DNA from 3 places in the Streptomyces lienomycini genome. Region 2 is predicted to be linked to each of the others. Evidence: predicted binding sites of a transcription regulator. Region 2 holds the regulator's gene; each other region holds the start of a gene.
The links. Region 2 encodes HrcA, which represses chaperone genes, less so after heat shock. Its sites were predicted from a motif close to TTNGCACTCNGNNNNNCNGAGTGCNAA; they were not measured.
Positions count from the first base shown of each region.

Region 1 (7,634 bases), 950 kb from region 2:
GGCTGGCCTCGCATGAGCGTGACCGTTCGCATCCCGACCATCCTGCGCACCTACACCGGCGGCAAGGCCGAGGTCAGCGCCGACGGCGCCAACCTCGGAGAGGTCATCTCCGACCTGGAGAAGAACCACACCGGCATCGCCGCCCGCGTCCTGGACGACCAGGGCAAGCTGCGCCGCTTCGTCAACGTCTACGTCAACGACGACGACGTCCGCTTCGAGCAGGGCCTCCAGACCGCGACCCCGGACGGCGCGGGCGTCTCGATCATCCCGGCGGTCGCCGGCGGCTGATCCCACCGCGCACACGTCTCGTAGTGCGTATTGCCCTCTCCGTAAGAGAAACGGAGGGGGCAATTCCATGTGGTTGAGCACGGTAGAGTTGGGGAACGCGCTCCCGATCACGAGATCGGGAACCTTGAATTCCTGCCGACCGTCCGACAAGAAGTAGCCAAAGTGCGGGCGTGTTTCGCGGCTTTTGCTCCCTTTGCGTGCCCTGACTTGACCCGTATTCAGGCGAATGTTCGCCATATTCCGGACCGGGTACGTCCAGATTTCTCGTCCGACTGACCTGTTGCAGACGGCAGTTGGACAGATACATTCAGCCGCGGTCGACGCGTTCCGGCGCACGCCCCCAGTCGTGGGGGGCGAGGTCTGACCCGGGTTCGCGAAGTGCGGATCTGTGCAAGGGCCAGTAATAGGGGAGTTAGGCATGGCTCAGGGCACCGTCAAGTGGTTCAACGCGGAGAAGGGGTACGGCTTCATCGCGGTCGACGGTGGTGCGGATGTATTCGTCCACTACAGCGCGATTCAGATGGACGGCTACCGCACCCTCGAAGAAGGCCAGCGGGTCGAGTTCGAGATCTCGCAGGGTCAGAAGGGCCCGCAGGCCGACATGGTTCGCCTCAGCGCCTGAGACGCGCGGCCACCACAGCACCCGGTCTTCATCCGAAGGGCCCGTACCCGCTGGGTACGGGCCCTTCGGCCTGCCCGGACGGGCCCCGCGGCGCTGTTCGCGGGTGGCGGACCACGGACTCCGATCCCCGAGAGGCGCTTGCGCCCGCCCGTCACCCGACCACCACCCCTCAACGAGCCCGCTTTGCGGGCGCACCTTGCACTCGGGCATGCCGAGTGCTAATCATTGCGTTAGCACTCTGAAGGTGAGAGTGACAACGAAGGACCGGGTCGGTGAGGCCCGCAGGCCGGGTGGGGAAGGAACCGCACGGCAGGCGAGCCGTCCGTCGCGGGCGCGGGCGCGGTCCGAAGGAATCACCCCCAGTCCTGGAGGGACCACTTCACATGGCCAAGATCATCGCGTTCGACGAGGAGGCGCGGCGCGGCCTCGAGCGCGGCATGAACCAGCTCGCGGACGCCGTCAAGGTGACGCTCGGCCCCAAGGGCCGCAACGTCGTCCTCGAGAAGAAGTGGGGCGCCCCCACGATCACCAACGATGGTGTCTCCATCGCCAAGGAGATCGAGCTCGAGGACCCGTACGAGAAGATCGGCGCCGAGCTGGTCAAGGAAGTCGCCAAGAAGACGGACGACGTCGCCGGTGACGGTACGACCACCGCGACCGTTCTCGCCCAGGCCCTGGTCAAGGAAGGCCTGCGCAACGTCGCGGCCGGCGCCAACCCGATGGCCCTGAAGCGCGGCATCGAGAAGGCCGTCGAGGCCGTCTCCGCCGCCCTGCTGGAGCAGGCCAAGGACGTCGAGACCAAGGAGCAGATCGCCTCCACGGCCTCCATCTCCGCCGCCGACACCCAGATCGGCGAGCTCATCGCCGAGGCCATGGACAAGGTCGGCAAGGAAGGCGTCATCACCGTCGAGGAGTCCCAGACCTTCGGTCTGGAGCTGGAGCTCACCGAGGGTATGCGCTTCGACAAGGGCTACATCTCGGCGTACTTCGCCACCGACATGGAGCGTATGGAGGCGTCGCTCGACGACCCGTACATCCTGATCGCCAACTCCAAGATCGGCAACGTCAAGGACCTGCTGCCGCTCCTGGAGAAGGTCATGCAGTCGGGCAAGCCGCTGCTGATCATCGCCGAGGACGTCGAGGGCGAGGCCCTGTCGACCCTGGTCGTCAACAAGATCCGCGGCACCTTCAAGTCCGTCGCCGTCAAGGCCCCGGGCTTCGGCGACCGCCGCAAGGCCATGCTCGGCGACATCGCCATCCTCACGGGCGGCGAGGTCATCTCCGAGGAGGTCGGCCTCAAGCTCGAGAACGCCACGCTGGACCTGCTGGGCAGCGCGCGCAAGGTCGTCATCACCAAGGACGAGACCACGATCGTGGACGGCGCCGGCTCCGCCGACCAGGTCCAGGGCCGGGTCAACCAGATCCGCGCCGAGATCGAGAACAGCGACTCGGACTACGACCGCGAGAAGCTCCAGGAGCGCCTGGCGAAGCTGGCCGGCGGCGTGGCCGTCATCAAGGCCGGTGCCGCCACCGAGGTCGAGCTCAAGGAGCGCAAGCACCGCATCGAGGACGCCGTCCGCAACGCGAAGGCGGCCGTCGAGGAGGGCATCGTCGCCGGTGGTGGCGTGGCCCTGCTCCAGGCCTCCCAGGTCTTCGAGAAGCTGGAGCTCTCGGGTGACGAGGCGACCGGCGCCAACGCCGTGAAGCTCGCCCTGGAGGCCCCGCTGAAGCAGATCGCCGTCAACGGTGGTCTCGAGGGCGGCGTCGTCGTGGAGAAGGTCCGCAACCTGACCGTCGGCCACGGCCTGAACGCCGCGTCCGGCGAGTACGTCGACATGATCGCCGAGGGCATCATCGACCCGGCGAAGGTGACCCGTTCCGCGCTGCAGAACGCCGCCTCCATCGCCGCGCTGTTCCTCACCACCGAGGCCGTCATCGCCGACAAGCCGGAGAAGGCCGCCGCGGCCGGTGCTCCGGGCGGCATGCCGGGCGGTGACATGGACTTCTGATCGCCTCTCGGCCGATCACTGTCCTGCGTACCGAGGGCGGTACCCCCTGTTCCGGCAGGGGGTACCGCCCTCGGGCGTGTCCGGGACCACATCCTCCCGGGAGCGGCGGGCGGAATGCGGGTGCGGGACGGGGCGGTTGACGCCCACGCAAGGTGCATGCACGCGCACACACCCGACGGCACCCTCCGAAGGAGCCCCCACGTGACCGTTACCACCGACGAGGCCGCGACCCGCGCCGCCCGGCTGCTCGCCCGGCCCGCCACCCTGGGCGGCCTCACCGTGCCGAACCGCGTCGTGATGGCGCCGATGACCCGGATGTTCTCCCCCGGAGGCGTCCCCGGCGAGGACGTGCGGTCGTACTACTCGCGTCGCGCCGCCGCCGGCGTCGGACTGATCGTCACCGAGGGGACGTACGTCGGGCACGACTCGGCCGGGCAGAGCGACCGCGTCCCGCGCTTCCACGGCGAGGAGCAGCTCGCCGGGTGGGCGAAGGTCGCCGCGGCGGTGCACGAGGCGGGCGGCACGATCGTGCCGCAGCTGTGGCACATCGGCATGGTGCGCAAGGCCGGCCAGCCGCCGTTCGCCGACGCCCCCGCCGTCGGCCCCTCCGGACTGCGCATCGGCGAGACCGAGCCCACCGGCCGGGCGATGACCCAGCGCGACCTGGACGACGTCATCGGCGCCTTCGCCGAGGCCGCCGCGGCCGCCGAGCGCATCGGCTTCGACGGCGTGGAGATCCACGGCGCCCACGGCTACCTCGTCGACCAGTTCCTGTGGTCCGGCACCAACCGCCGCACCGACGCCTACGGCGGCGACCCCGTGGCCCGGACGAAGTTCGCCGCCGAGATCGTGGCCGCCGTACGGGAGACGGTCTCCCCCGGCTTCCCCGTGATCTTCCGCTACTCCCAGTGGAAGCAGGAGGCCTACGACGCCCGCCTCGCCGAGACCCCGCAGCAGCTGGAGGCCGTCCTCGCCCCGCTCGCCGCGGCCGGTGCCGACGCCTTCCACGCCTCCACCCGCCGCTACTGGCTCCCCGAGTTCGACGACTCCGACCTCAACCTCGCCGGCTGGACCAAGAAGCTCACCGGCAGGCCCGCCATCACCGTCGGCTCGGTCGGCCTCGACGGCGACTTCAACAAGGCATTCCAGGGCGAGGGCGCACCGGTACACGGCCTCGACAACCTCCTCGACCGCATGGAACGCGACGAGTTCGACCTCGTCGCCGTCGGCCGCGCGCTGCTCCAGGACCCGCAGTGGGCCGAGAAGGTCCTCACCGGCCGCTTCGACGCCCTCGCCCCCTACGACGCGGCGTCCCTGAAGACCCTGAGCTGAGCGGGCCCTGAACCGAGCGCGGCGCGCACCACGGCGTAGGGTCCGGAGGATGACGATCCCTGGGCACGTCGAGTCAGTGGAACCCGTGGTGCGCACCGCCGGCGGCGCGGTACGCGGCCGGACCGAGGACGGCCTCACCGTCTTCCGCGGCATCCCCTACGCCCAACCCCCGGTGGGAGACGCCCGGTTCGCCGCCCCGCGCCGCGCCCGGACCTGGGACGGCATACGCGACGCGTACGCCTTCGGCCCGCCGCCCCCGCAGGACCTCGGCATCGCGGGGGCCACCGGCGTCCCGGGCGCCGCCGAGGGCGACGACTGGCTGACGGTCAACGTCTGGACGCCCGCCCCCGACCCGGCCGCCCACCGCCCCGTCATGGTCTGGATCTACGGCGGCGCCTACAAGATGGGCCACGCCGGCAGCCCCGGCTACGACGCCCGCCGCATCGCCGCCGACGGCGACGTCGTCGTCGTGACCCTCAACTACCGCGTCGGCATGGAGGGCTTCGCCCACATCGAGGGCGCCCCCGCCAACCGGGGCCTGCTCGACCAGATCGCGGCGCTGGTCTGGGTGCAGGACAACATCGCCGGGTTCGGCGGCGACCCCGACCGGGTCACCGTCTTCGGCGAGTCGGCCGGCGCCGGATCCGTGGCCGCGCTGCTCGCGATGCCCCGCGCGGCCGGACTCTTCCGGCGGGCCGTCGCACAGAGCGTGCCGGGCACGTTCTTCTCCCCCGAACTCGCCGAGGACCTCGGCGCCGCCCTCGCCGCCGAGGTGGGCCTGCGCCCGACCGTCACCGACCTCTCGGACCTCGCCCCGGCCGACCTCGTCAAGGCCGGGCAGGCGCTCACCCCGAAGATGCCCGGCAACGTCGCCCGCTGGGGCCAGGCGGCGCCCACGGTGACCCCGTACGCCCCGGTCGTGGACGGCGAGTTCCTGCCGGTCGCGCCCTGGCAGGCGCTGGCGTCCGGCGCGTCCCGCGGCGTCGACCTGGTCGTCGGACACAACCGGGACGAGAACCGGCTGTTCAGCGCGATGGCCGGCAAGCTCGGGCAGATCGGCGAGGACCGTGCGAACGCCGCGCTGCGCCTGTACGCGCCGGGCGGCGAGGACGCCTACCGGACCGCGTTCCCGGACGCCTCCGCCAACGACCTCTACGAACGCGTCCAGACCGACTGGCTGTTCGGCATGCCCTCCCTGCACCTGGCCGAGGCCCACCTCGCGGGCGGCGGCCGGGCCCACGTCTACGAACTGACCTGGCCCGCCCCGGTCGACGGCGGCGCCCTGGGCGCATGCCACGCCCTGGACGTCCCCCTTCTCTTCGGCACCTTCCAGGCGGACATGGCGCGGCTCCTGTTCGCCGGCGCGGAACCGTCGCAGGAGGCGCTGGCCCTGTCGTCGAGGTTCCGCGCCTCCTGGACGGCGTTCGCCCGCACCGGCGACCCCGGCTGGCCCGCGTACGACACGGACCGGCGCCTGGTCCAGGTCCTGGACACCGAGCCGACGGTCGCGCCGTACCCGGAGGAAACCTCCCGACGCCTGTGGGAGGGCTACGAGTTCGCGCCGCTGCCGTTGGTGGGGCCGCGGGTGTGACCTTCCGGGGTCTCTGCTCGGCCTGTTCGTCGTACCGGCCGCCGTCGGCCTGAGACGTCGCCGTTCCTGAGGCACGGGTCTTGGCGGCGTCCCGGGCGTCCCCCCAGGAGAGCGTACGGCCCCAGGGAGGGGCCGTCAGGCGGGTGGCCAGTTGCGCAGGGCCGTGTCGGCCACCCGCTGGAGGTCTTCCCGGGCGGCGCCCCCGGCGGCCTGTACGGAGATGCCGTTGGCGAATGTCATGAGGTAGCGGGCGATGTGCAGGGGGTCGGTGCCGGGCGGCAGGTCGCCGTCGTCGACGGCCTGGCGGAACCGGTCGCGGAGTTGGTCGACGCCCCCGTTGCGCCAGTCGGCGAGCAGGTCCCGCGCGGCGCGTCCCGTCTCGCCGGAGGCGAGGGAGCCCTGGACGCCCAGGCAGCCGGACGGGCAGTCGGGGCGTGTGGTCGTGTGGACGGCGCCGTTCAGGAACGCCGTGGCGACCTCGCGGGCGGTGGGCTTGCGCAGAGCGCGGGCCACGTAGGCGGCGGGGCCCTCCTCGTAGCGCTGGAGCGCCTTGCGGAACAGGTCCTCCTTGTTGCCGAAGGCCGCGTACATGCTGGTGCGGGTGATGCCCATGGCGCTGGTCAGGTCGGTGAGGCTGGCGCCTTCGTAGCCCTGTTCCCAGAAGATCCGCATGGCCTTCTCCAGGGCCTCGTCGGCGTCGAAACCCCTCGGCCGGCCGATCGGCCCCTTCTGTCGCGTCTCCATGCCCCCATCCTACGCCTTCGGTACCGACCGATACGGATGTGCTACGGTCCATTTCAGTACCGAGCGGTACAGAAAATTCTCGGAAGGCGTTCACCATGGGGCAGCTCGAAGGCAGGACCGCCGTCGTCACCGGCGGCAGCACGGGGATCGGCCTGGCCAGCGCCGTGCGGCTGGCGGATGAGGGCGCGCACGTGTTCATCACCGGGCGGCGCAAGACCGCGCTGGACGCGGCCGTGGAGACCATCGGCGCGCAGCGGGTCACGGCCGTGGCCGGTGACGTCTCGGACCCGGCCGGCCTGGACCGGCTCTACGACGCGGTGCGTGCCCGCGGCCGGGGCCTCGACGTGGTCTTCGCCAACGCGGCGATCGCCACGCTCGTGCCGCTGGAGGAGATCACCGAGGAACGGTTCGACGAGATGTTCCGCGTCAACGTGCGCGGCACGCTCTTCACCGTGCAGAAGGCACTCCCCCTGCTGAACGACGGTGCGTCGGTGATCCTCAACGCCTCCACCGCCGCCGACAACGGCGCGGAGGCGTTCAGTCTGTACGCCGCCTCCAAGGCCGCCGTCCGGACCTTCGCGCGGGGCTGGGCCAACGAGCTCAAGGGGCGCGGCGTCCGGGTCAACGCGATCTCCCCGGGGCCGGTCGACACCCCCGGGATCACGAACCTCTTCGGTGAGGAGAACCGGTCCGCCGCCCACGCGAACCTCGGCGGGAGCATCGCGATCGGCCGGATGGGGCGCCCCGAGGAGGTCGCGGCGGTGGTGGCCTTCCTCGCCTCGGACCAGAGCAGCTTCGTCCTCGGGGCCAACTGGTACGTCGACGGCGGCGAGAACCAGATCTGACCCGGCGGGCCGCCCGGTCAACGGTCTCCGGGCGGCTAGCGGTCCCCGTCCGGCGCCACGATCCGTTCGACCGCCGCCGCCACCAGCTCGTCGCGCTCGGCCGGGGTGAACACGTCCGGCAGGGTGAGCTGCTCGACGATCAGCCAGTTCAGGGTGAGGATGAGCAGCTTGACGGCCGTGGCGTCGCCGGGCAGGCCCGACGC
Region 1 covers NZ_CP116257.1:7,421,620-7,429,253, reverse strand. Annotated here, with positions in the region: gene thrC (threonine synthase) at 1-16, shown strand, start outside; gene BJ961_RS33815 (MoaD/ThiS family protein) at 13-288, shown strand; gene BJ961_RS33810 (cold-shock protein) at 707-910, shown strand; gene groL (chaperonin GroEL) at 1,294-2,919, shown strand; gene BJ961_RS33800 (NADH:flavin oxidoreductase) at 3,121-4,251, shown strand; gene BJ961_RS33795 (carboxylesterase/lipase family protein) at 4,301-5,842, shown strand; gene BJ961_RS33790 (TetR/AcrR family transcriptional regulator) at 5,978-6,586, opposite strand; gene BJ961_RS33785 (SDR family NAD(P)-dependent oxidoreductase) at 6,682-7,431, shown strand; gene BJ961_RS33780 (TetR/AcrR family transcriptional regulator) at 7,467-7,634, opposite strand, start outside.
Region 1: a site for HrcA is predicted at 1,106-1,132, ahead of groL (chaperonin GroEL). Genes of this name have one in related genera too.

Region 2 (7,634 bases):
CCGGTACCTCGGGAACGGGCTGCGGCTTCTTCCACGGAGGGGTCAGGTCGGCGGAGTACTGGCGCATTCTGCCGACGATACGAGGAACACCCCCGCGATGATCAGCACGACACGCCGAACCGGGCGGCCAGCGCGTCCCGTTGGGCCCGTACGAACCCCGCGTCCACCACCGCACCGTGACCGGGCACGTACAGCGCGTCCGCGCCACCCAGCTCCAGCAGCCGGTCCAGGGCCGCGGGCCAGCGGGACGGTACGGCGTCGGGGCCCGCCTGCGGTTCGCCGGACTCCTCGACCAGGTCGCCGCAGAACACGACGTCCGGTGAGCCCGGCACCAGCACCGCGAGGTCGTGTCCGGTGTGCCCCGGGCCCACGTCGGCCAGCCGCACCCGCCGGCCGCCGCCCAGGTCGAGCACGCACGCGCCGCTGACCTCGTGCGCGACGGGGACGAGCGCGTCGGCCGCCTCCCGCGCCGCCCGCGCGTCCAGCCCCTCCGCCACCGCGTCCGCGCGCAGCGCGTCCCGGCCCTGTCCGCCCGGCGCGAACAGCGCCCCCGCGCCCGTCGCGCCGTACGCGCCGTACACCTCCGCGCCCGCGAACGCCGCGGCGCCGAAGACGTGGTCGAAATGCGGGTGGGTCAGCGCGAGATGTGTCACACGGCGACCGGCGAGCCGCCGCGCCGCCCCGTGCAACCGGGCGCCCTCCGCCAGGCTCGACCCCGCGTCCACCACCAGCGCCGCGTCCTCGCCGACGACCAGCCCCGCCGTACAGTCCCACCGGGGCAGCCGGCACCGCCCCACCCCGTCCGCCAGCCGCTCCCAGCCCAGCTCTTCCCAAGTCACCGTCACGGCGACGACGCTAACGGCTTGGCCCCGGCCTTGCCGGGGGCGTACCCCACGGCCGTACACTGGGCCGGGGAAGTCTGGCACTCGCGAGCCATGAGTGCCAGGGCAGGCAGTGGGGCAGACAAAGCGGGACCGGCAGGACGCCGGGCGGACGACATCTGGAGGTGCGCGCCCATGCTCAGTGAACGCAGGCTGAAGGTGCTGCGCGCCATCGTCCAGGACTACGTCGGCACCGAGGAGCCCGTCGGCTCCAAGGCCCTCACCGAACGGCACAGCCTCGGCGTCTCCCCGGCCACCGTGCGCAACGACATGGCGGCCCTGGAGGACGAGGGGTTCATCGCCCAGCCGCACACCAGCGCCGGGCGCATCCCCACCGACAAGGGCTACCGGCTGTTCGTCGACAAGCTGGCCGGCGTCAAGCCGATGACCGCGCCCGAGCGGCGTGCCATCCAGAACTTCCTGGAGGGCGCCGTCGACCTCGACGACGTCGTGGCCCGCACGGTGCGGCTGCTCGCGCAGCTCACCCGGCAGGTCGCCGTCGTGCAGTACCCGTCGCTGACCCGTTCGACGGTGCGGCACGTGGAACTGCTCGCGCTCGCGCCCGCGCGCCTGATGCTCGTGCTGATCACGGACACCGGCCGGGTCGAGCAGCGGATGGTCGACTGCCCGGCGCCGTTCGGCGAGGCGTCGCTGGCCGACCTGCGGGCGCGGCTCAACAGCCGGGTCGCGGGGCGCCGTTTCACGGACGTGCCCGGTCTGGTCGAGGAACTGCCGGAGGCCTTCGAGGCCGAGGATCGCGGTACGGTCTCCACCGTGCTCTCCACTCTCCTGGAGACGCTGGTCGAGGAGAACGAGGAGCGGCTGATGATCGGCGGCACCGCCAATCTGACCCGCTTCGGGCACGACTTCCCCTTGGTGATCCGGCCGGTGCTGGAGGCGCTGGAGGAGCAGGTCGTGCTCCTCAAGCTGCTCGGCGAGGCGAAGGATCCGGGCGTGACCGTCCGAATCGGTCACGAGAACGCCCACGAGGGACTCAACTCAACGTCCGTCGTGTCGGTCGGCTACGGTTCGGGCGGCGAGGCGGTTGCCAAGCTCGGCGTGGTCGGACCGACCCGCATGGATTACCCGGGAACGATGGGAGCGGTACGCGCAGTGGCACGGTACGTCGGACAGATCCTGGCGGAGTCGTAAGTGGCCACGGACTACTACGCCGTACTCGGCGTGCGCCGCGACGCTTCCCAGGACGAGATCAAGAAGGCGTTCCGGAGGCTCGCCCGCGAGCTGCACCCGGACGTCAACCCCGATCCGAAGACCCAGGAGCGGTTCAAGGAGATCAACGCCGCCTACGAGGTGCTGTCGGACCCGCAGAAGAAGCAGGTCTACGACCTCGGCGGCGACCCCCTCTCGCAGGCCGCCGGTGGTGGCGCGGGCGGCTTCGGCGCGGGTGGCTTCGGGAACTTCTCGGACATCATGGACGCGTTCTTCGGTACGGCGTCGCAGCGCGGGCCGCGCTCGCGCACCCGCCGCGGCCAGGACGCGATGATCCGTATCGAGGTCGAGCTGGACGAGGCCGCCTTCGGCACGACCAAGGACATCCAGGTCGACACGGCCGTGGTCTGCAACACCTGCAACGGCGAGGGTGCCGCGCCCGGCACGTCGGCCCAGACGTGCGACATGTGCCGCGGCCGCGGTGAGGTCTCGCAGGTCACCCGGTCCTTCCTGGGCCAGGTCATGACCTCGCGTCCCTGCCCGCAGTGCCAGGGCTTCGGCACCGTGGTCCCGACCCCGTGCCCCGAGTGCGCGGGCGACGGCCGGGTCCGCTCCCGGCGCACCCTGACCGTGAAGATCCCGGCCGGTGTCGACAACGGCACCCGGATCCAGCTCGCGGGCGAGGGCGAGGTCGGCCCCGGCGGCGGCCCCGCCGGCGACCTGTACGTCGAGATCCACGAGCTGCCCCACTCGACCTTCCAGCGCCGCGGCGACGACCTGCACTGCACGGTCACCATCCCGATGACGGCGGCGGCCCTCGGCACGAAGGTGCCGCTGGAGACCCTCGATGGCATGGAGGAGGTCGACATCCGCCCGGGCACCCAGTCCGGCCAGTCGATCCCGAAGCACGGCCGGGGCGTCACCCACCTGCGCGGCGGCGGCCGGGGCGACCTCATCGTCCACGTCGAGGTCATGACCCCGGGCAAGCTCGACCCCGAACAGGAACGCCTCCTGCGCGAACTGGCCAAGCTCCGCGGCGAGGAACGCCCGACGGGGCAGTTCCAGCCGGGGCAGCAGGGATTGTTCTCGCGGCTGAAGGACGCGTTCAACGGGCGCTGACGCTCTGTGGCGGGCCGGTGTCCGTGCCGGTGCGGACGGCCCCCGGTTCCTGCCGGGGGTCCGGGGGTCGCCCCCGGGCAGGCACGGTCAGCCGGGGCAGCAGGGATTGTTCTCGCGGCTGAAGGACGCGTTCAACGGGCGGTGAGGTGACGCCTTCGCCGGGCGTTGAGGCCCCTCCGGGGATGCGGATGCTCCTGGCGTATGCCAACGGAAGCCCGGATTCGGACTTGTGTGGAGGACGTGACAACATGCCGTCATGTCCTCCGCACTGACCGATCTCTTCCCCTACCCGATCGTGCAGGCGCCCATGGCGGGCGGCGTCTCCGTGCCGCGGCTCGCGGCCGCGGTGTCCGAGGCGGGCGGCCTCGGTTTCCTGGCCGCCGGGTACAAGACCGCGGACGGGATGTACCAGGAGATCAAGCAGCTGCGGGGACTGACCGGCCACCCCTTCGGGGTCAACCTCTTCCTCCCGCAGCCCGAGGCGGCCGACCCCGCCGCCGTCGGCGTCTACGCCCACCAGCTGGCCGGTGAGGCCGCCTGGTACGAGACGGAACTCGGCGACCCCGACTGCGGCCGGGACGACGGCTACGACACCAAGCTCGCCGTCCTGCTGGACAACCCCGTGCCGGTGGTGTCCTTCCACTTCGGCGTCCCCAGCCGCGAGGTCGTCGACTCCCTGCACCGCGTGGGCACCTTCGCCCTGGTCACCGCGACCACCGCGGACGAGGCCCGGGCCGTCGAGCAGTCCGGCGCCGACGCGGTGATCGCGCAGGGCACCGAGGCCGGCGGCCACCAGGGCACCCACCGCGACAACCCGGAGACCGGCGGCGCCGGGACCGGACTGCTGTCGCTGGTCGCCCAGGTCCGGGAGGCGGTGAGCCTGCCGATCGTCGCCGCCGGCGGCATCATGCGCGGCGGGCAGATCGCCGCGGTCCTCGCGGCCGGAGCGAGCGCGGCCCAGCTCGGCACCGCCTTCCTCGCCACCCCCGAGTCCGGCGCGCACGACCTGCACAAGCAGGCGCTGACCAACCCGCTGTTCGTCCGCACCGAACCCACCCGCGCCTTCTCCGGCCGCCCCGCCCGCGCCCTGGTCAACCGCTTCCTGCGCGAGCACGGCCCCTACGCCCCCGCCGCCTACCCCGAGGTCCACCACCTCACCTCGCCGGTGCGCAGGGCGGCGGCCAAGGCGGGCGACGCGCAGGGCATGGCCCTGTGGGCGGGACAGGGGCACCGGATGGCCCGCGAGCTGCCCGCCGGACAGCTGGTGGAGGTGCTGGTGGCCGAACTCGCCGCGGCCGGGACAGCGTTGTCGGGGTTGTCGGGGTTGTCGCACTACGGGACGGGAGGTGGCGCCCGATGACGGCACCGGTGTTCGTGGTCGACTCCCTGCGGCCGCGGGACCTGCCCGCGGGGGAGTACGTCCTCGACGGCCCCGAGGGACGCCACGCCGTCTCCGTGAAGCGGCTGCGGGCGGGCGAGGAGGTCGTCCTCACCGACGGGCGCGGACACTGGGCCGAGGGCGTGGTCAAGACCGCGGAGGGCAAGGACCGGCTCGTCGTCACCGTCCCGGACGGCGTGCGTGAGGAGCCCGCCGAGCGGCCCCGCATCACCGTCGTCCAGGCCCTGCCCAAGGGCGACCGCGGTGAGCTGGCCGTCGAGACGATGACCGAGGTCGGGGTCGACGCGATCGTGCCCTGGGCGGCGTCCCGGTGCATCACCCAGTGGAAGGGCGAGCGCGGCCTGAAGGCGCTCGGCAAGTGGCGGGCGACCGCCCGGGAGGCGGGCAAGCAGTCCCGCCGGGTCCGCTTCCCCGACGTCGCGGACGCGGCGACGAGCAAGCAGGTTGCCTCACTTCTGGCCGACGCCGACTTCGCCGCCGTACTCCACGAGAGCGGCGACGCACCCCTGTCCGACGCCGAACTCCCCACCACCGGCGGCATCGTGCTCGTCGTCGGCCCCGAAGGCGGCGTGTCGCCGGAGGAGTTGGCCCTGTTCGCCGAGGCCGGTGCCCGACCCTACCGGCTGGGCCGCAGCGTCCTGCGCACCTCCACCGCCGGTACCGCCGCCACCGCCGTACTCCTCGCTCGCACCGGCCGCTGGTCCTGACGGGCCCGGTCAGCCCCCGGCGGCCCGGGCGGCTGCCACCGCCCGGTACAGCTCCCAGCCGTCCAGGTCGGCGGACCGCTCCAGCAGCCCGCGCCGGGCCGCCTCGTCGACGAAGGCCCGTACGACACCCGGTTCGTGCAGGTTGAGCCCGGCATCCCCGAGCGCCACCCGGCCGGAGGGCGGGAAACCGTCGGGGACGGCCCGCCCCGCGCCGCCCCGGAAGAGCGGCCGGATCCGCGTCCCGTCCCGGGACAGGGTGAGCACCTCCTGGCAGGGCTCCGTGACGCTGTGCCGGTGACGCACCGACCACAGGAAGGTGACCGTCCCGTCCAGCACGAGCCGTCCGAGCCGACGTACGTCGCGCATGCCCCCACGGTAGTGAGGAGTGGCCGTAAGCGCCCTACCGTCGGTGCCGCGGCGGTGGCAGGCTGCCCTCCATGGGGGCATTGAGGCGGATTTGGCGCATGGCTCCGGTGGTCGTCGGCTCGGCCGTCGCCGTCGGCGGTCTCGTCGCGTGCGAACCGGGCGGCGGGCTCAGCTCCGCGTCGGTCGCCTACACCACCGACCAGACCATGACCCGCGAACTGGAGCGGCAGAAGGCGGAGGTGCGCTGGCTCACCTGCACCGCCTCCTTGGGCGACAGGGCCGCCACCGCCTCGGCGGCCGAGCGCACCGCCGCCTCCGTCCACTGCGAGGGCAGGACCGACGCGGGCCAGGACATCACCGTCGACGGCGAGGTCACCCGTGTCGTCAACGGGGCCTGCGTGCGCGGAAACCTGACCGCGAAGGTGGACGGCAAGGAGTGGTTCCGCGTCAAGGGGGTGGGCAACTGCGACGCCACGAGCGCCCCGCCCGTGAACCGGCCCTCCCACAACGGGCCCTCCCACAACGGGCCCTCCCACAACGGGCCCGGGCCCACCGTGACCGTCACCAGGACCATCTGGTGCCCCGACGACCCGCACTGCGGACCGGTGCGGGGCAAGTAGCCGGGGCCGGTCGCGGTCACCGGCCGTCCGCGGCCGGGAAGTGATCCAAACCTCTGTCGGCGGGCCGCACCCCTGCATAGGCTAGGGGGGTGACACAGCCCGCAGCGCCTGCCTACCTCCGTTTTCCGCACCCGCACGGCGAGTTGGTCGCCTTCACCGCCGAGGACGACGTGTGGCTCGCCCCGCTCGACGGCGGCCGCGCCTGGCGGGTCAGCGCCGACAACGTGCCGGTGAACCACCCGCGCATCTCGCCCGACGGCACCACGGTCGCCTGGACCTCCACCCGCGACGGTGCCCCCGAGGTGCACGTCGCCCCCGTCGACGGCGGTCCCGCCAAGCGCCTCACCCACTGGGGCAGCATCAGGACCCAGGTGCGCGGCTGGACCGCCGAGGGCCGCGTCCTCGCCCTGAGCACCCACGGCCAGGCCAGCCTGCGCCGCAGCTGGGCCCGCGCCGTCCCGCTCGACGGGGGACCGGCCACCACCCTGCCGTACGGGCCCGTGGGTGACGTCGCCCACGGCCCGCACACCGTGCTCCTCTCCGCGCCGATGGGCCGCGAGGCCGCCTGGTGGAAGCGCTACCGGGGCGGCACCGCGGGCAAGCTGTGGATCGACGGCGAGGACGACGGCGAGTTCGTCCGCCTGCACGCCGACCTCGACGGCAACGTCGAGTACCCCTTCTGGGTCGGCGACCGGATCGCGTTCCTCTCCGACCACGAGGGCACCGGCGCCCTCTACTCGTCCCTCGCCGACGGCTCCGACCTGCGCCGGCACACACCGGTCGACGGGTTCTACGCCCGGCACGCCGCCACCGACGGCAGCCGCGTCGTCTACGCGTCCGCGGGTGAGCTGTGGACCCTGGACGACCTCGACGGCGCCGAACCGCGCCGCCTGGACATCCGGCTCGGCGGCGCCCGTGTCGACCTCCAGTCGTACCCGGTCAACGCCGCCCGCTGGTTCGGCTCCGCGTCCCCCGACCACACCGCGCGCGGCAGCGCCGTCGCCGTACGCGGCGGCGTGCACTGGGTCACCCACCGCTCCGGACCCGCCCGCGCGCTGGCGGCCACCCCGGGCGTACGCACCCGGCTGCCGCGCACCTTCCGCGCCGACGGCGAGGAATGGGTGGTGTGGGTGACGGACGCCGAGGGCGACGACGCCCTGGAGTTCGCGCCCGCCACCGGACTCGCCCCCGGCGCCACCGCACGCCGCCTGGCCGCCGGGCAGCTCGGCCGCGTGCTGCACCTCGCCGTGGCCCCCGACGGCAGCCGCGTCGCCGTCGCCTCGCACGACGGGCGGGTCCTGCTCGTCGAGCGGGAGAGCGGCGAGGTCCGCGAGGTCGACCGCAGCGAGGACGGCGACGCGTCCGGCCTGGT
Region 2 covers NZ_CP116257.1:6,472,796-6,480,429, reverse strand. Annotated here, with positions in the region: gene BJ961_RS29610 (DUF3097 domain-containing protein) at 1-67, opposite strand, end outside; gene BJ961_RS29605 (MBL fold metallo-hydrolase) at 102-845, opposite strand; gene hrcA (heat-inducible transcriptional repressor HrcA) at 1,017-2,033, shown strand; gene dnaJ (molecular chaperone DnaJ) at 2,034-3,170, shown strand; gene BJ961_RS29590 (nitronate monooxygenase) at 3,427-4,530, shown strand; gene BJ961_RS29585 (16S rRNA (uracil(1498)-N(3))-methyltransferase) at 4,527-5,276, shown strand; gene BJ961_RS29580 (hypothetical protein) at 5,286-5,642, opposite strand; gene BJ961_RS29575 (hypothetical protein) at 5,741-6,262, shown strand; gene BJ961_RS29570 (S41 family peptidase) at 6,352-7,634, shown strand, end outside.

Region 3 (7,634 bases), 5.7 Mb from region 2:
GACCTCGGCGGCGGTGGAGGCGATGCGGGAGCGGGGCCGCGGCGGCGTCGTCAACGTGGCCTCGGTCGCCGCCTTCGTCCCGCGCGGCACCTACGGCGCCTCCAAGGCGTGGGTCGTGCAGTTCACCCAGGGCGTGGCGAAGGACCTGGCCGGCAGCGGCGTACGCCTGATGGCCCTCGCCCCCGGCTTCGTGCGCACCGAGTTCCACCAGCGCGCCGGCATGGGCACGGACAACATCCCGAACTGGATGTGGCTCGACGCGGACAAGGTCGTCACCGCCGCCCTGGCGGACCTCTCCCGCGGCAAGTCCCTGTCCATCCCCGACCCCCGCTACAAGACCCTGATGGGCGCGGCGAAGCTGGTCCCGCGGGGGCTGCTGGGCGGGATCACGTCGCGGACGGGGCGGAAGTACGGGCCGCGGTAAGGACGCGGGCCGGCGCGGGGAGCAACCGTGCCCACAGGACGGTCGCTCCTCGACCGCACACCCGCCCGATCCCTCCGGACCGACTGCTGTGCGTGCGGACCATCCGGCCGATGTCGTTGTGAAGGAGCCGGCCGACGGACTGCCCCACCTGTCCTGGTCCGTCCTGCCCTGGGAACAAGGCAGCATGAACCGGGCGTCCACGCTGCCGTCGGTCATCCGCCGAGGGAAGCGAGCGCGGAGGCGACCGTCGCCGGTCGCGAGGCAGAGAGCTGACACGACAGCACGGGCCACTATGGTGCGGCGATCCTTCGGCGGATCGATTCGAGCCACTTCCGCAGGGACATCCCTCTCGGCGGCAGGGTCCTCCGAGTCGGCTTCGCCGACGTACTCGTCCAGAGCCTCTTCGCGGGACGCGTAGAGGTAGGAGAAGTCCTGGTGGAAGTAGGCGCCGAGCAACTGCCCGAGAGAGGGGAAGCGCTCATTCCATTCCCAGGCGGACGCCGATACGGTTGACGACCTTGACAATCTGGGTACCAAGGACTGGTGTACGCGCCATAACATGCGAGTGGACGCATATGTCCTGTGCCTTCCCTGAGGGCCTGGATGCAGGCCAACCGCGGCAAAGCAGACGGTCGTCATCCGGTGCGGTCGGCAGATGAATTCATTGCGGCACAACGGCGCAAACTGCTGAAGGCCGCGGGCTACGAAACCAGTAGTGCCGAAGCCGATAAAGCTCGTCGGTCACTCCGGCTGGCTCTCGAAGGAGCAGCCGTCCGGGAACACCGTATGGAGTCGTCCGTACTTGGACAGTGGTTGACCCACTTTCAGGAGGCCGTCACCACTGTCGCCCACGCCCTCGACGAAAGCCGCCCCACACACGACTATCGAAACAGCGCTGCCCCTGGGTGGACGGGTCTTCAACCGTCTCGCAGACCTGACAGAGGTACTCGCTGACTCGGGCACCGACGTCAGTCTGACCTGGAGTTCGCCGTACAACGGTGTGCGTGCCTCCCGCCTCGGCTCAAGAAACGCCCAGCGGTGCCGGGACGCGCTGCGCGCGGCGCAGCCCGAGGAACACTCGGAGCGGTTGGCGGGCAGACTCGTCGGCGGCAGCATGCTGCGGGGAACGGTGGAGATCGAGACGGCCGACCGGGGCGTCATCACGGCGCGCGTGGATCACGAAATCACCAGCCTGCTGAGTGCCTACGCGAACCGCCGGATCACCGCCGAGGTCCTCGTGTCAACCGTCCGCTCGCCGCACGGGCGCGAGCACCACAGCTATGTCGTACTCTATCTGGCCCTGCACACAAGCTGACTGTCCGCCCAACGCCTCGGGCACCGGTTGCACCGGGTCGGCGAGGCCGGTCAGTGTGCGTGCGATGTGGTCGGCCACGATGCCGCCTACGCCGCAGTCGACCGTCACCCGAACGTGTGGTCTACCCCCGTCTGCTCCCTGGCGAGGTGCCCGTTCGACTTAGCGTCGGGTGGCTGCGCCCGCAGCGGGCGGGAGGTCGCAGGTTTCGGCGAGGGAGAGGGCGGCATCGCGTGAACGCGGGCACTGGTGACGGGGACGAGCTGTTCGTCGACGGTTCCGACAGGGGGCGTACGGACAGGGTGAAGGCGGGACGTGGTGCGGTGACCGGCGGGGGGACGGTGATGTTCTCCGACGCTACCGGCGGTGGGAGCGGGCCGGCGTCGGCGGTCCCGGCCCCGGCCCCGGCCCCGGGCCACCGTCCCGGCATCGCCGGTGCCCGGGCTGCCTCCGTCCCTCGCGCTCGGCCCACCCCGCACCCCGGGCCCGACGGCGTCCCCGCCAAGCCCCGGAAGGCGCGGAAGGCGGGGCAGTGGGCGAAGGTCGCGCAGCGCATCGTGCCGGAGGATCTCCAGCCCGAGGTGCTGCGCGTGGAGCTGACCGAGCTCGGGGACGCGTTCCGTGCGTACCAGCGGCGGCCCGAACCGGACCTCGCCGCACTCGCCGAACTCCACGACCGCAAGGCCGCCGCCTTCGCCCGGTGGGCGGACGCCACGGGCGACGAGACCCTGCGGGAGGAGGCGGACCGGGCCGCGGCGGCCGCGGGGACCACGCGCGAGATGCACACCAACCGCCTCGGCGTCCCGGTGGGCCCGGACGGGCCGGTGGTCGAGCGGTTGCTGACCCGGGGGCAGGGCGTCCACGCCCGCAAGGTGCTGGAGCACCTCCGGATCGCATCCCCGCTGCCCGGGGCCGAGGCGCGGCTCACGGTGCTGATGCTCACCCTGCGGGCCGCACGCGCCGGTATCGGTAACGTCACCGGGCAGGACCTCGGCGGATGGTTGCAGGGCGACGCCGAGCGGGTGCTCCAGGAACTGGTCGACGTGGGCTGGCTGCTGCTGCCGGAGGACGTCACCGCCGACGACGCGCTGACGTCCCGGCCCGAGGAACCCACCCAGATCACGGTGCCCACGCTGATTCCCACGCAGCCCCGCCCGTTCTTCTTCGGCAAGGTCACCCGGGCGCGGCTCTCGGGGTGGGCGCAGAAGGTGGTGGGCGACCGGAAGCTGCGGAAGAAGAAGGCGGGGGCTGCCACCAGGCTCCTCGCGGTGTACACCGCGGCCCACAGCCGTCCCGACGGGTGCCTCGCGGACGTCGGCGAGGACGCCGGTCTGGCGCTGGACGAGGTCGCCCGGTTCTGCGGTGTGCGGTCCGATGACGTTGCCGGGCACGTCGGACTGCTGGTCGCCGCCGGCTGGCTCGCGGAGGAGGGGACGGACACCGCCGACGGGCGGCTGCGGGGGCGGCTCGCCGAGCGGGTACTGCCGCTGAGCGGGCTGCTGTGACGGCTCGTCGCTGAGGTTCGTCGGGGAAATCGCCCCGCCAGGGGCGGGACGGCACTGCGCGACCGGCCATGACGGCGCCGCACCCGGCAACGAACCCGACGGGGCAGACGCCGGCCGGCACGGGCAGCCGATCCGGCACGGGCACCAGAACCGGCACCTGAAAAGAACGGTGCCCGGCCCCCCGCAGGGGACCGGGCACCGTTCGGCTCAGCTCAGCGCAGCGCTCAGTGGGCGTGGCCGTGGCCGTGGCCCGCGGCGGCCGGCTCTTCCTCTTCCTTCTTCTCGACGACCAGGGTCTCGGTCGTCAGGAGGAGGGAGGCGATGGACGCGGCGTTCTCCAGGGCGGAGCGGGTGACCTTCACCGGGTCGATGACGCCGGCCTTGACCAGGTCGCCGTACTCGCCGGTGGCGGCGTTGAAGCCCTGGCCCTTGTCGAGCTCGGCGACCTTGGAGGTGATGACGTAGCCCTCCAGGCCGGCGTTCTCGGCGATCCAGCGCAGCGGCTCGACGGCGGCGCGGCGGACGACCGCGACACCGGTGGCCTCGTCGCCGGTCTTGCCGAGGTTGCCCTCGAGGACCTTGACGGCGTGGACCAGCGCGGAGCCACCACCGGAGACGATGCCCTCCTCGACCGCGGCGCGGGTCGCGGAGATGGCGTCCTCCAGACGGTGCTTGCGCTCCTTCAGCTCCACCTCGGTGGCGGCGCCGACCTTGATCACGCACACGCCGCCGGCCAGCTTCGCGAGGCGCTCCTGGAGCTTCTCGCGGTCCCAGTCGGAGTCCGTGTTCTCGATCTCGGCCTTGATCTGGGCGATGCGGCCCTGGACCTCGTCGCGCTTGCCGGCACCGTCGACGATCGTGGTGTCGTCCTTGGTGACGGTGATGCGGCGGGCGGTGCCGAGCACCTCGAGGCCGACCTGGTCGAGCTTGAGGCCGACCTCCTCGGAGATGACGGTGGCGCCGGTGAGGACGGCCATGTCCTGCAGCATCGCCTTGCGGCGGTCGCCGAACCCGGGGGCCTTGACGGCCACCGCGTTGAAGGTGCCGCGGATCTTGTTGACGACGAGGGTGGAGAGCGCCTCGCCCTCCAGGTCCTCGGCGATGATCAGCAGCGGCTTCGAGGCGTTCGCCTGGATGACCTTCTCCAGCAGCGGCAGCATGTCCGCGATGGAGGAGATCTTGCCCTGGTTGATCAGGATGTACGGGTCGTCGAGGACGGCCTCCATGCGCTCCTGGTCCGTCACGAAGTACGGCGACAGGTAGCCCTTGTCGAAGGCCATGCCCTCGGTGAAGTCCAGCTCCAGACCGAAGGTGTTGGACTCCTCGACGGTGATGACACCGTCCTTGCCGACCTTGTCCATCGCCTCGGCGATCAGCTCGCCGACCTGCTGGTCCTGGGCGGACAGCGCGGCCACGGCGGCGATGTCGGACTTCTCGTCGATCGGGCGGGCGGTGGCGAGGAGGTCCTCGGACACGGCGGCGACGGCCGCGTCGATGCCCTTCTTCAGCAGCGCCGGGGAAGCACCGGCGGCGACGTTGCGCAGGCCCTCGCGCACCAGCGCCTGGGCGAGCACGGTCGCGGTGGTGGTGCCGTCACCCGCGATGTCGTTGGTCTTGGTCGCCACCTCCTTCACCAGCTGGGCGCCGAGGTTCTCGTACGGGTCCTCGACCTCGACCTCACGGGCGATGGTCACACCGTCGTTGGTGATGGTGGGGGCGCCGAACTTCTTGTCGATGACGACGTTGCGGCCCTTGGGGCCGATCGTCACCTTCACCGTGTCGGCAAGCTTGTTGACGCCGCGCTCGAGGGCGCGACGGGCGTCCTCGTCGAACTTCAGGATCTTCGCCATGGGAGCGTGAGCCCTCTTCCGGAAATCTTGGGGTTATACGGCACTGCGCCCCCGGCGCCCGGCTTCTTGGTGGTAGCGGGAGTCAGGGGCGCAGCAGAAATACAAGGTGCTTCGGTGAAGCGAAGCGAAGCAGGGAACTGCTTCTACTTCTCGACGATCGCGAGCACGTCGCGGGCCGAGAGGACGAGGTACTCCTCGCCGTTGTACTTCACCTCGGTGCCGCCGTACTTGCTGTAGAGCACGACGTCGCCGACGCTGACGTCGAGCGGAAGACGGTTGCCGTCCTCGAAGCGGCCCGGGCCCACGGCCAGGACGACGCCCTCCTGGGGCTTCTCCTTGGCGGTGTCCGGAATGACCAGGCCCGAAGCCGTGGTCTGCTCGGCGTCGAGCGGCTGGACCACAATGCGGTCCTCGAGCGGCTTGATGGCAACCTTGGAGCTGGTGGTCGTCACGATCCGACCTCCCCCTTCGGAGATCTCACGGGGTTAACTGTCTGAGGTGGCGACCAGGTGGATCCGTCGTCGCGGGTGCCGGACCTGCCCGTCGCGTAGTTGGCACTCTCCAGTGGGGAGTGCCAGAGCCGAGACTATGACTGTGGTTAGCACTCGGTCAAGCGGAGTGCCAATGCCGGCGGCGCGTCGGTGGAGATTTCGGGTGAACGCCGGTTTGTGGAGGCACCCTGCGTCGGTGCCGGGCTCGCTGGGGGCTGCCGCCCCCAGGCCCCCGCTTCGGCCTGGACGGCCTCGTCCTCAAACGCCGGACGGGCTGCGATCACAGGTAGCTTTCCAGGTCGCCCACCCGCAGCCCCTGCTCCTCGATCGTCCTCAGCAGACGTTCCGTGCGCGCCGCCAGGTTCGCGGCGGTCGGGTCGTCCGGGTCGACGGCCACGATGTCGCCGGGGTGCAGGCGGTGCTCGCCGCGGGTGTAGGCGAGGTCGCCGCGGGCGTCGAGGGTGGCACGCCACAGGACGACGGCGGTGATGCCGCAGTCGGCGGCGGCGCGCAGGGTCGTGGTGTCGTACGTGCCGTGCGGCGGGCGGAAGAGGTGGGCGCGGACGCCGAAGCGGGACCTGAGCTTGGTCTGCTGGCCGCAGATCTCGGCGCGCTGGCCGGCGCGGGGCAGGCCGCGCAGGGAGCGGTGTTCGAGGGTGTGGTTCTGCAGGCTCGCGCCGAACGGGCGCAGCCGGGCCAGTTCGGCGTACGCCGGTCCCGCGACGTCGTCGGTGAGGAAGAGGGTGACCGGAAGCCGGCGTGCGCGGATCAGGGCGGTGAGGGCGGGTGCGCGTTCGGCGCTGTCGTCGTAGGTGAGGAAGACGACCGGGTCGGTGGTGCGGACGTGGTCCACGACGGGCGGCAGGGTCCGGCCCCGGTCGGCGTCCTGGGCGGGCTCCCCCGCCGCCGCCCGGCCGACGGGGGCGGTGGGACGGGCGCAGCCGGTCAGCGGGAGCAGCGGAAGCAGGAGGGCGGCCAGGGCGGCGCCGGCCGGGCCGAACCGCCCTCGGCTCACAGGTAGTCCTCCAGGCGGGCCACCGCGTACCCCTCGGCGGTGACGCGGTCCAGGAAGCGGCGGACCATGTCGGTCATGGTGCCGTCCCAGTCGTCGGTGCCCCGGAAGTGGGTGAGGACGATGTCGCCGGGGTGCAGGTCCTGGTCCCACTCGCGGTACTCCCAGTGGTCGACGTACACCTCCTCGCTCCAGATCGGGGCGTACTCGATGCCGCACGACTTGGCGGCGCGCAGGGTGTCGTGGTTGTAGTTGCCGAAGGGCGGGCGGAAGAGCGTGGGGCGCTTGCCGTAGTGCTTCTCCATCACGTCCTGCATGCCGCAGATCTCCCGCTTCTGGTCCTCGTAGGAGAGCCCGGGGAGGTAGGGGTGGCTCAGGGTGTGGTTGTTGAGGGTGATGCCCTGGGCCTGCATCTTCTTGAAGTAGCCGTAGTCGTCCTTGATCTCCTCGTCGGTGAGGAAGACGGTGTACGGGACCTTCAGCTCGCTCATCATCTTCAGGAACGCCGGGTCCTTCTCGGCGCCGTCGTCGATGGTGAGGAAGACGATCTTCTCCTCGGTGGGGACCGTGGTGAAGACGGGCGGGAGGTTCTCGGTCTCCTGGCCGTCCACCTCGAAGCCCTCGCGGGCTTTGATCTCCGGCTTCTTCGCCGGGGGCGCGGGGGCGGTCAGCGGGACCTTGTCGAGCTTCCAGCGCTTGGCGGCGGCGACCAGGGCGGCGCGGGCCTCGCGGGCCTTGGCGGCGCCGTCCACCGCGCGGGCCGGAGGTGCGCCGGGAGCCTGCTGGCCGGCCGCGCCCCGTACGTCGGGGGCCTCGTCCTGGGCGCAGCCGGCGGCTAGGACTGCGACGGCGAGGGCGAGGGCGGCGGTGACGGTCGCTCCGCGTCTGCGGAGTACGGGGCGGGGTGTCCGAAGCACGCACTGCGCCCGACTTTTGTCATTTTGTACGACTGCTCGCATGGTGCGGGATCCTCGCAGTCCCCGGCCGTCGAACCCGGCCCGACACCGCGCCGGAGGCACACCGTCCACCGACTGGCCCAC
Region 3 covers NZ_CP116257.1:805,473-813,106, reverse strand. Annotated here, with positions in the region: gene BJ961_RS03955 (SDR family NAD(P)-dependent oxidoreductase) at 1-424, shown strand, start outside; partial or broken gene BJ961_RS36105 (contact-dependent growth inhibition system immunity protein) at 797-985, opposite strand; gene BJ961_RS03950 (hypothetical protein) at 1,425-1,739, shown strand; gene BJ961_RS03945 (hypothetical protein) at 2,081-3,241, shown strand; gene groL (chaperonin GroEL) at 3,466-5,091, opposite strand; gene groES (co-chaperone GroES) at 5,235-5,543, opposite strand; gene BJ961_RS03930 (polysaccharide deacetylase family protein) at 5,863-6,597, opposite strand; gene BJ961_RS03925 (polysaccharide deacetylase family protein) at 6,594-7,553, opposite strand.
Region 3: a site for HrcA is predicted at 5,690-5,716, ahead of groES (co-chaperone GroES). Genes of this name have one in related genera too.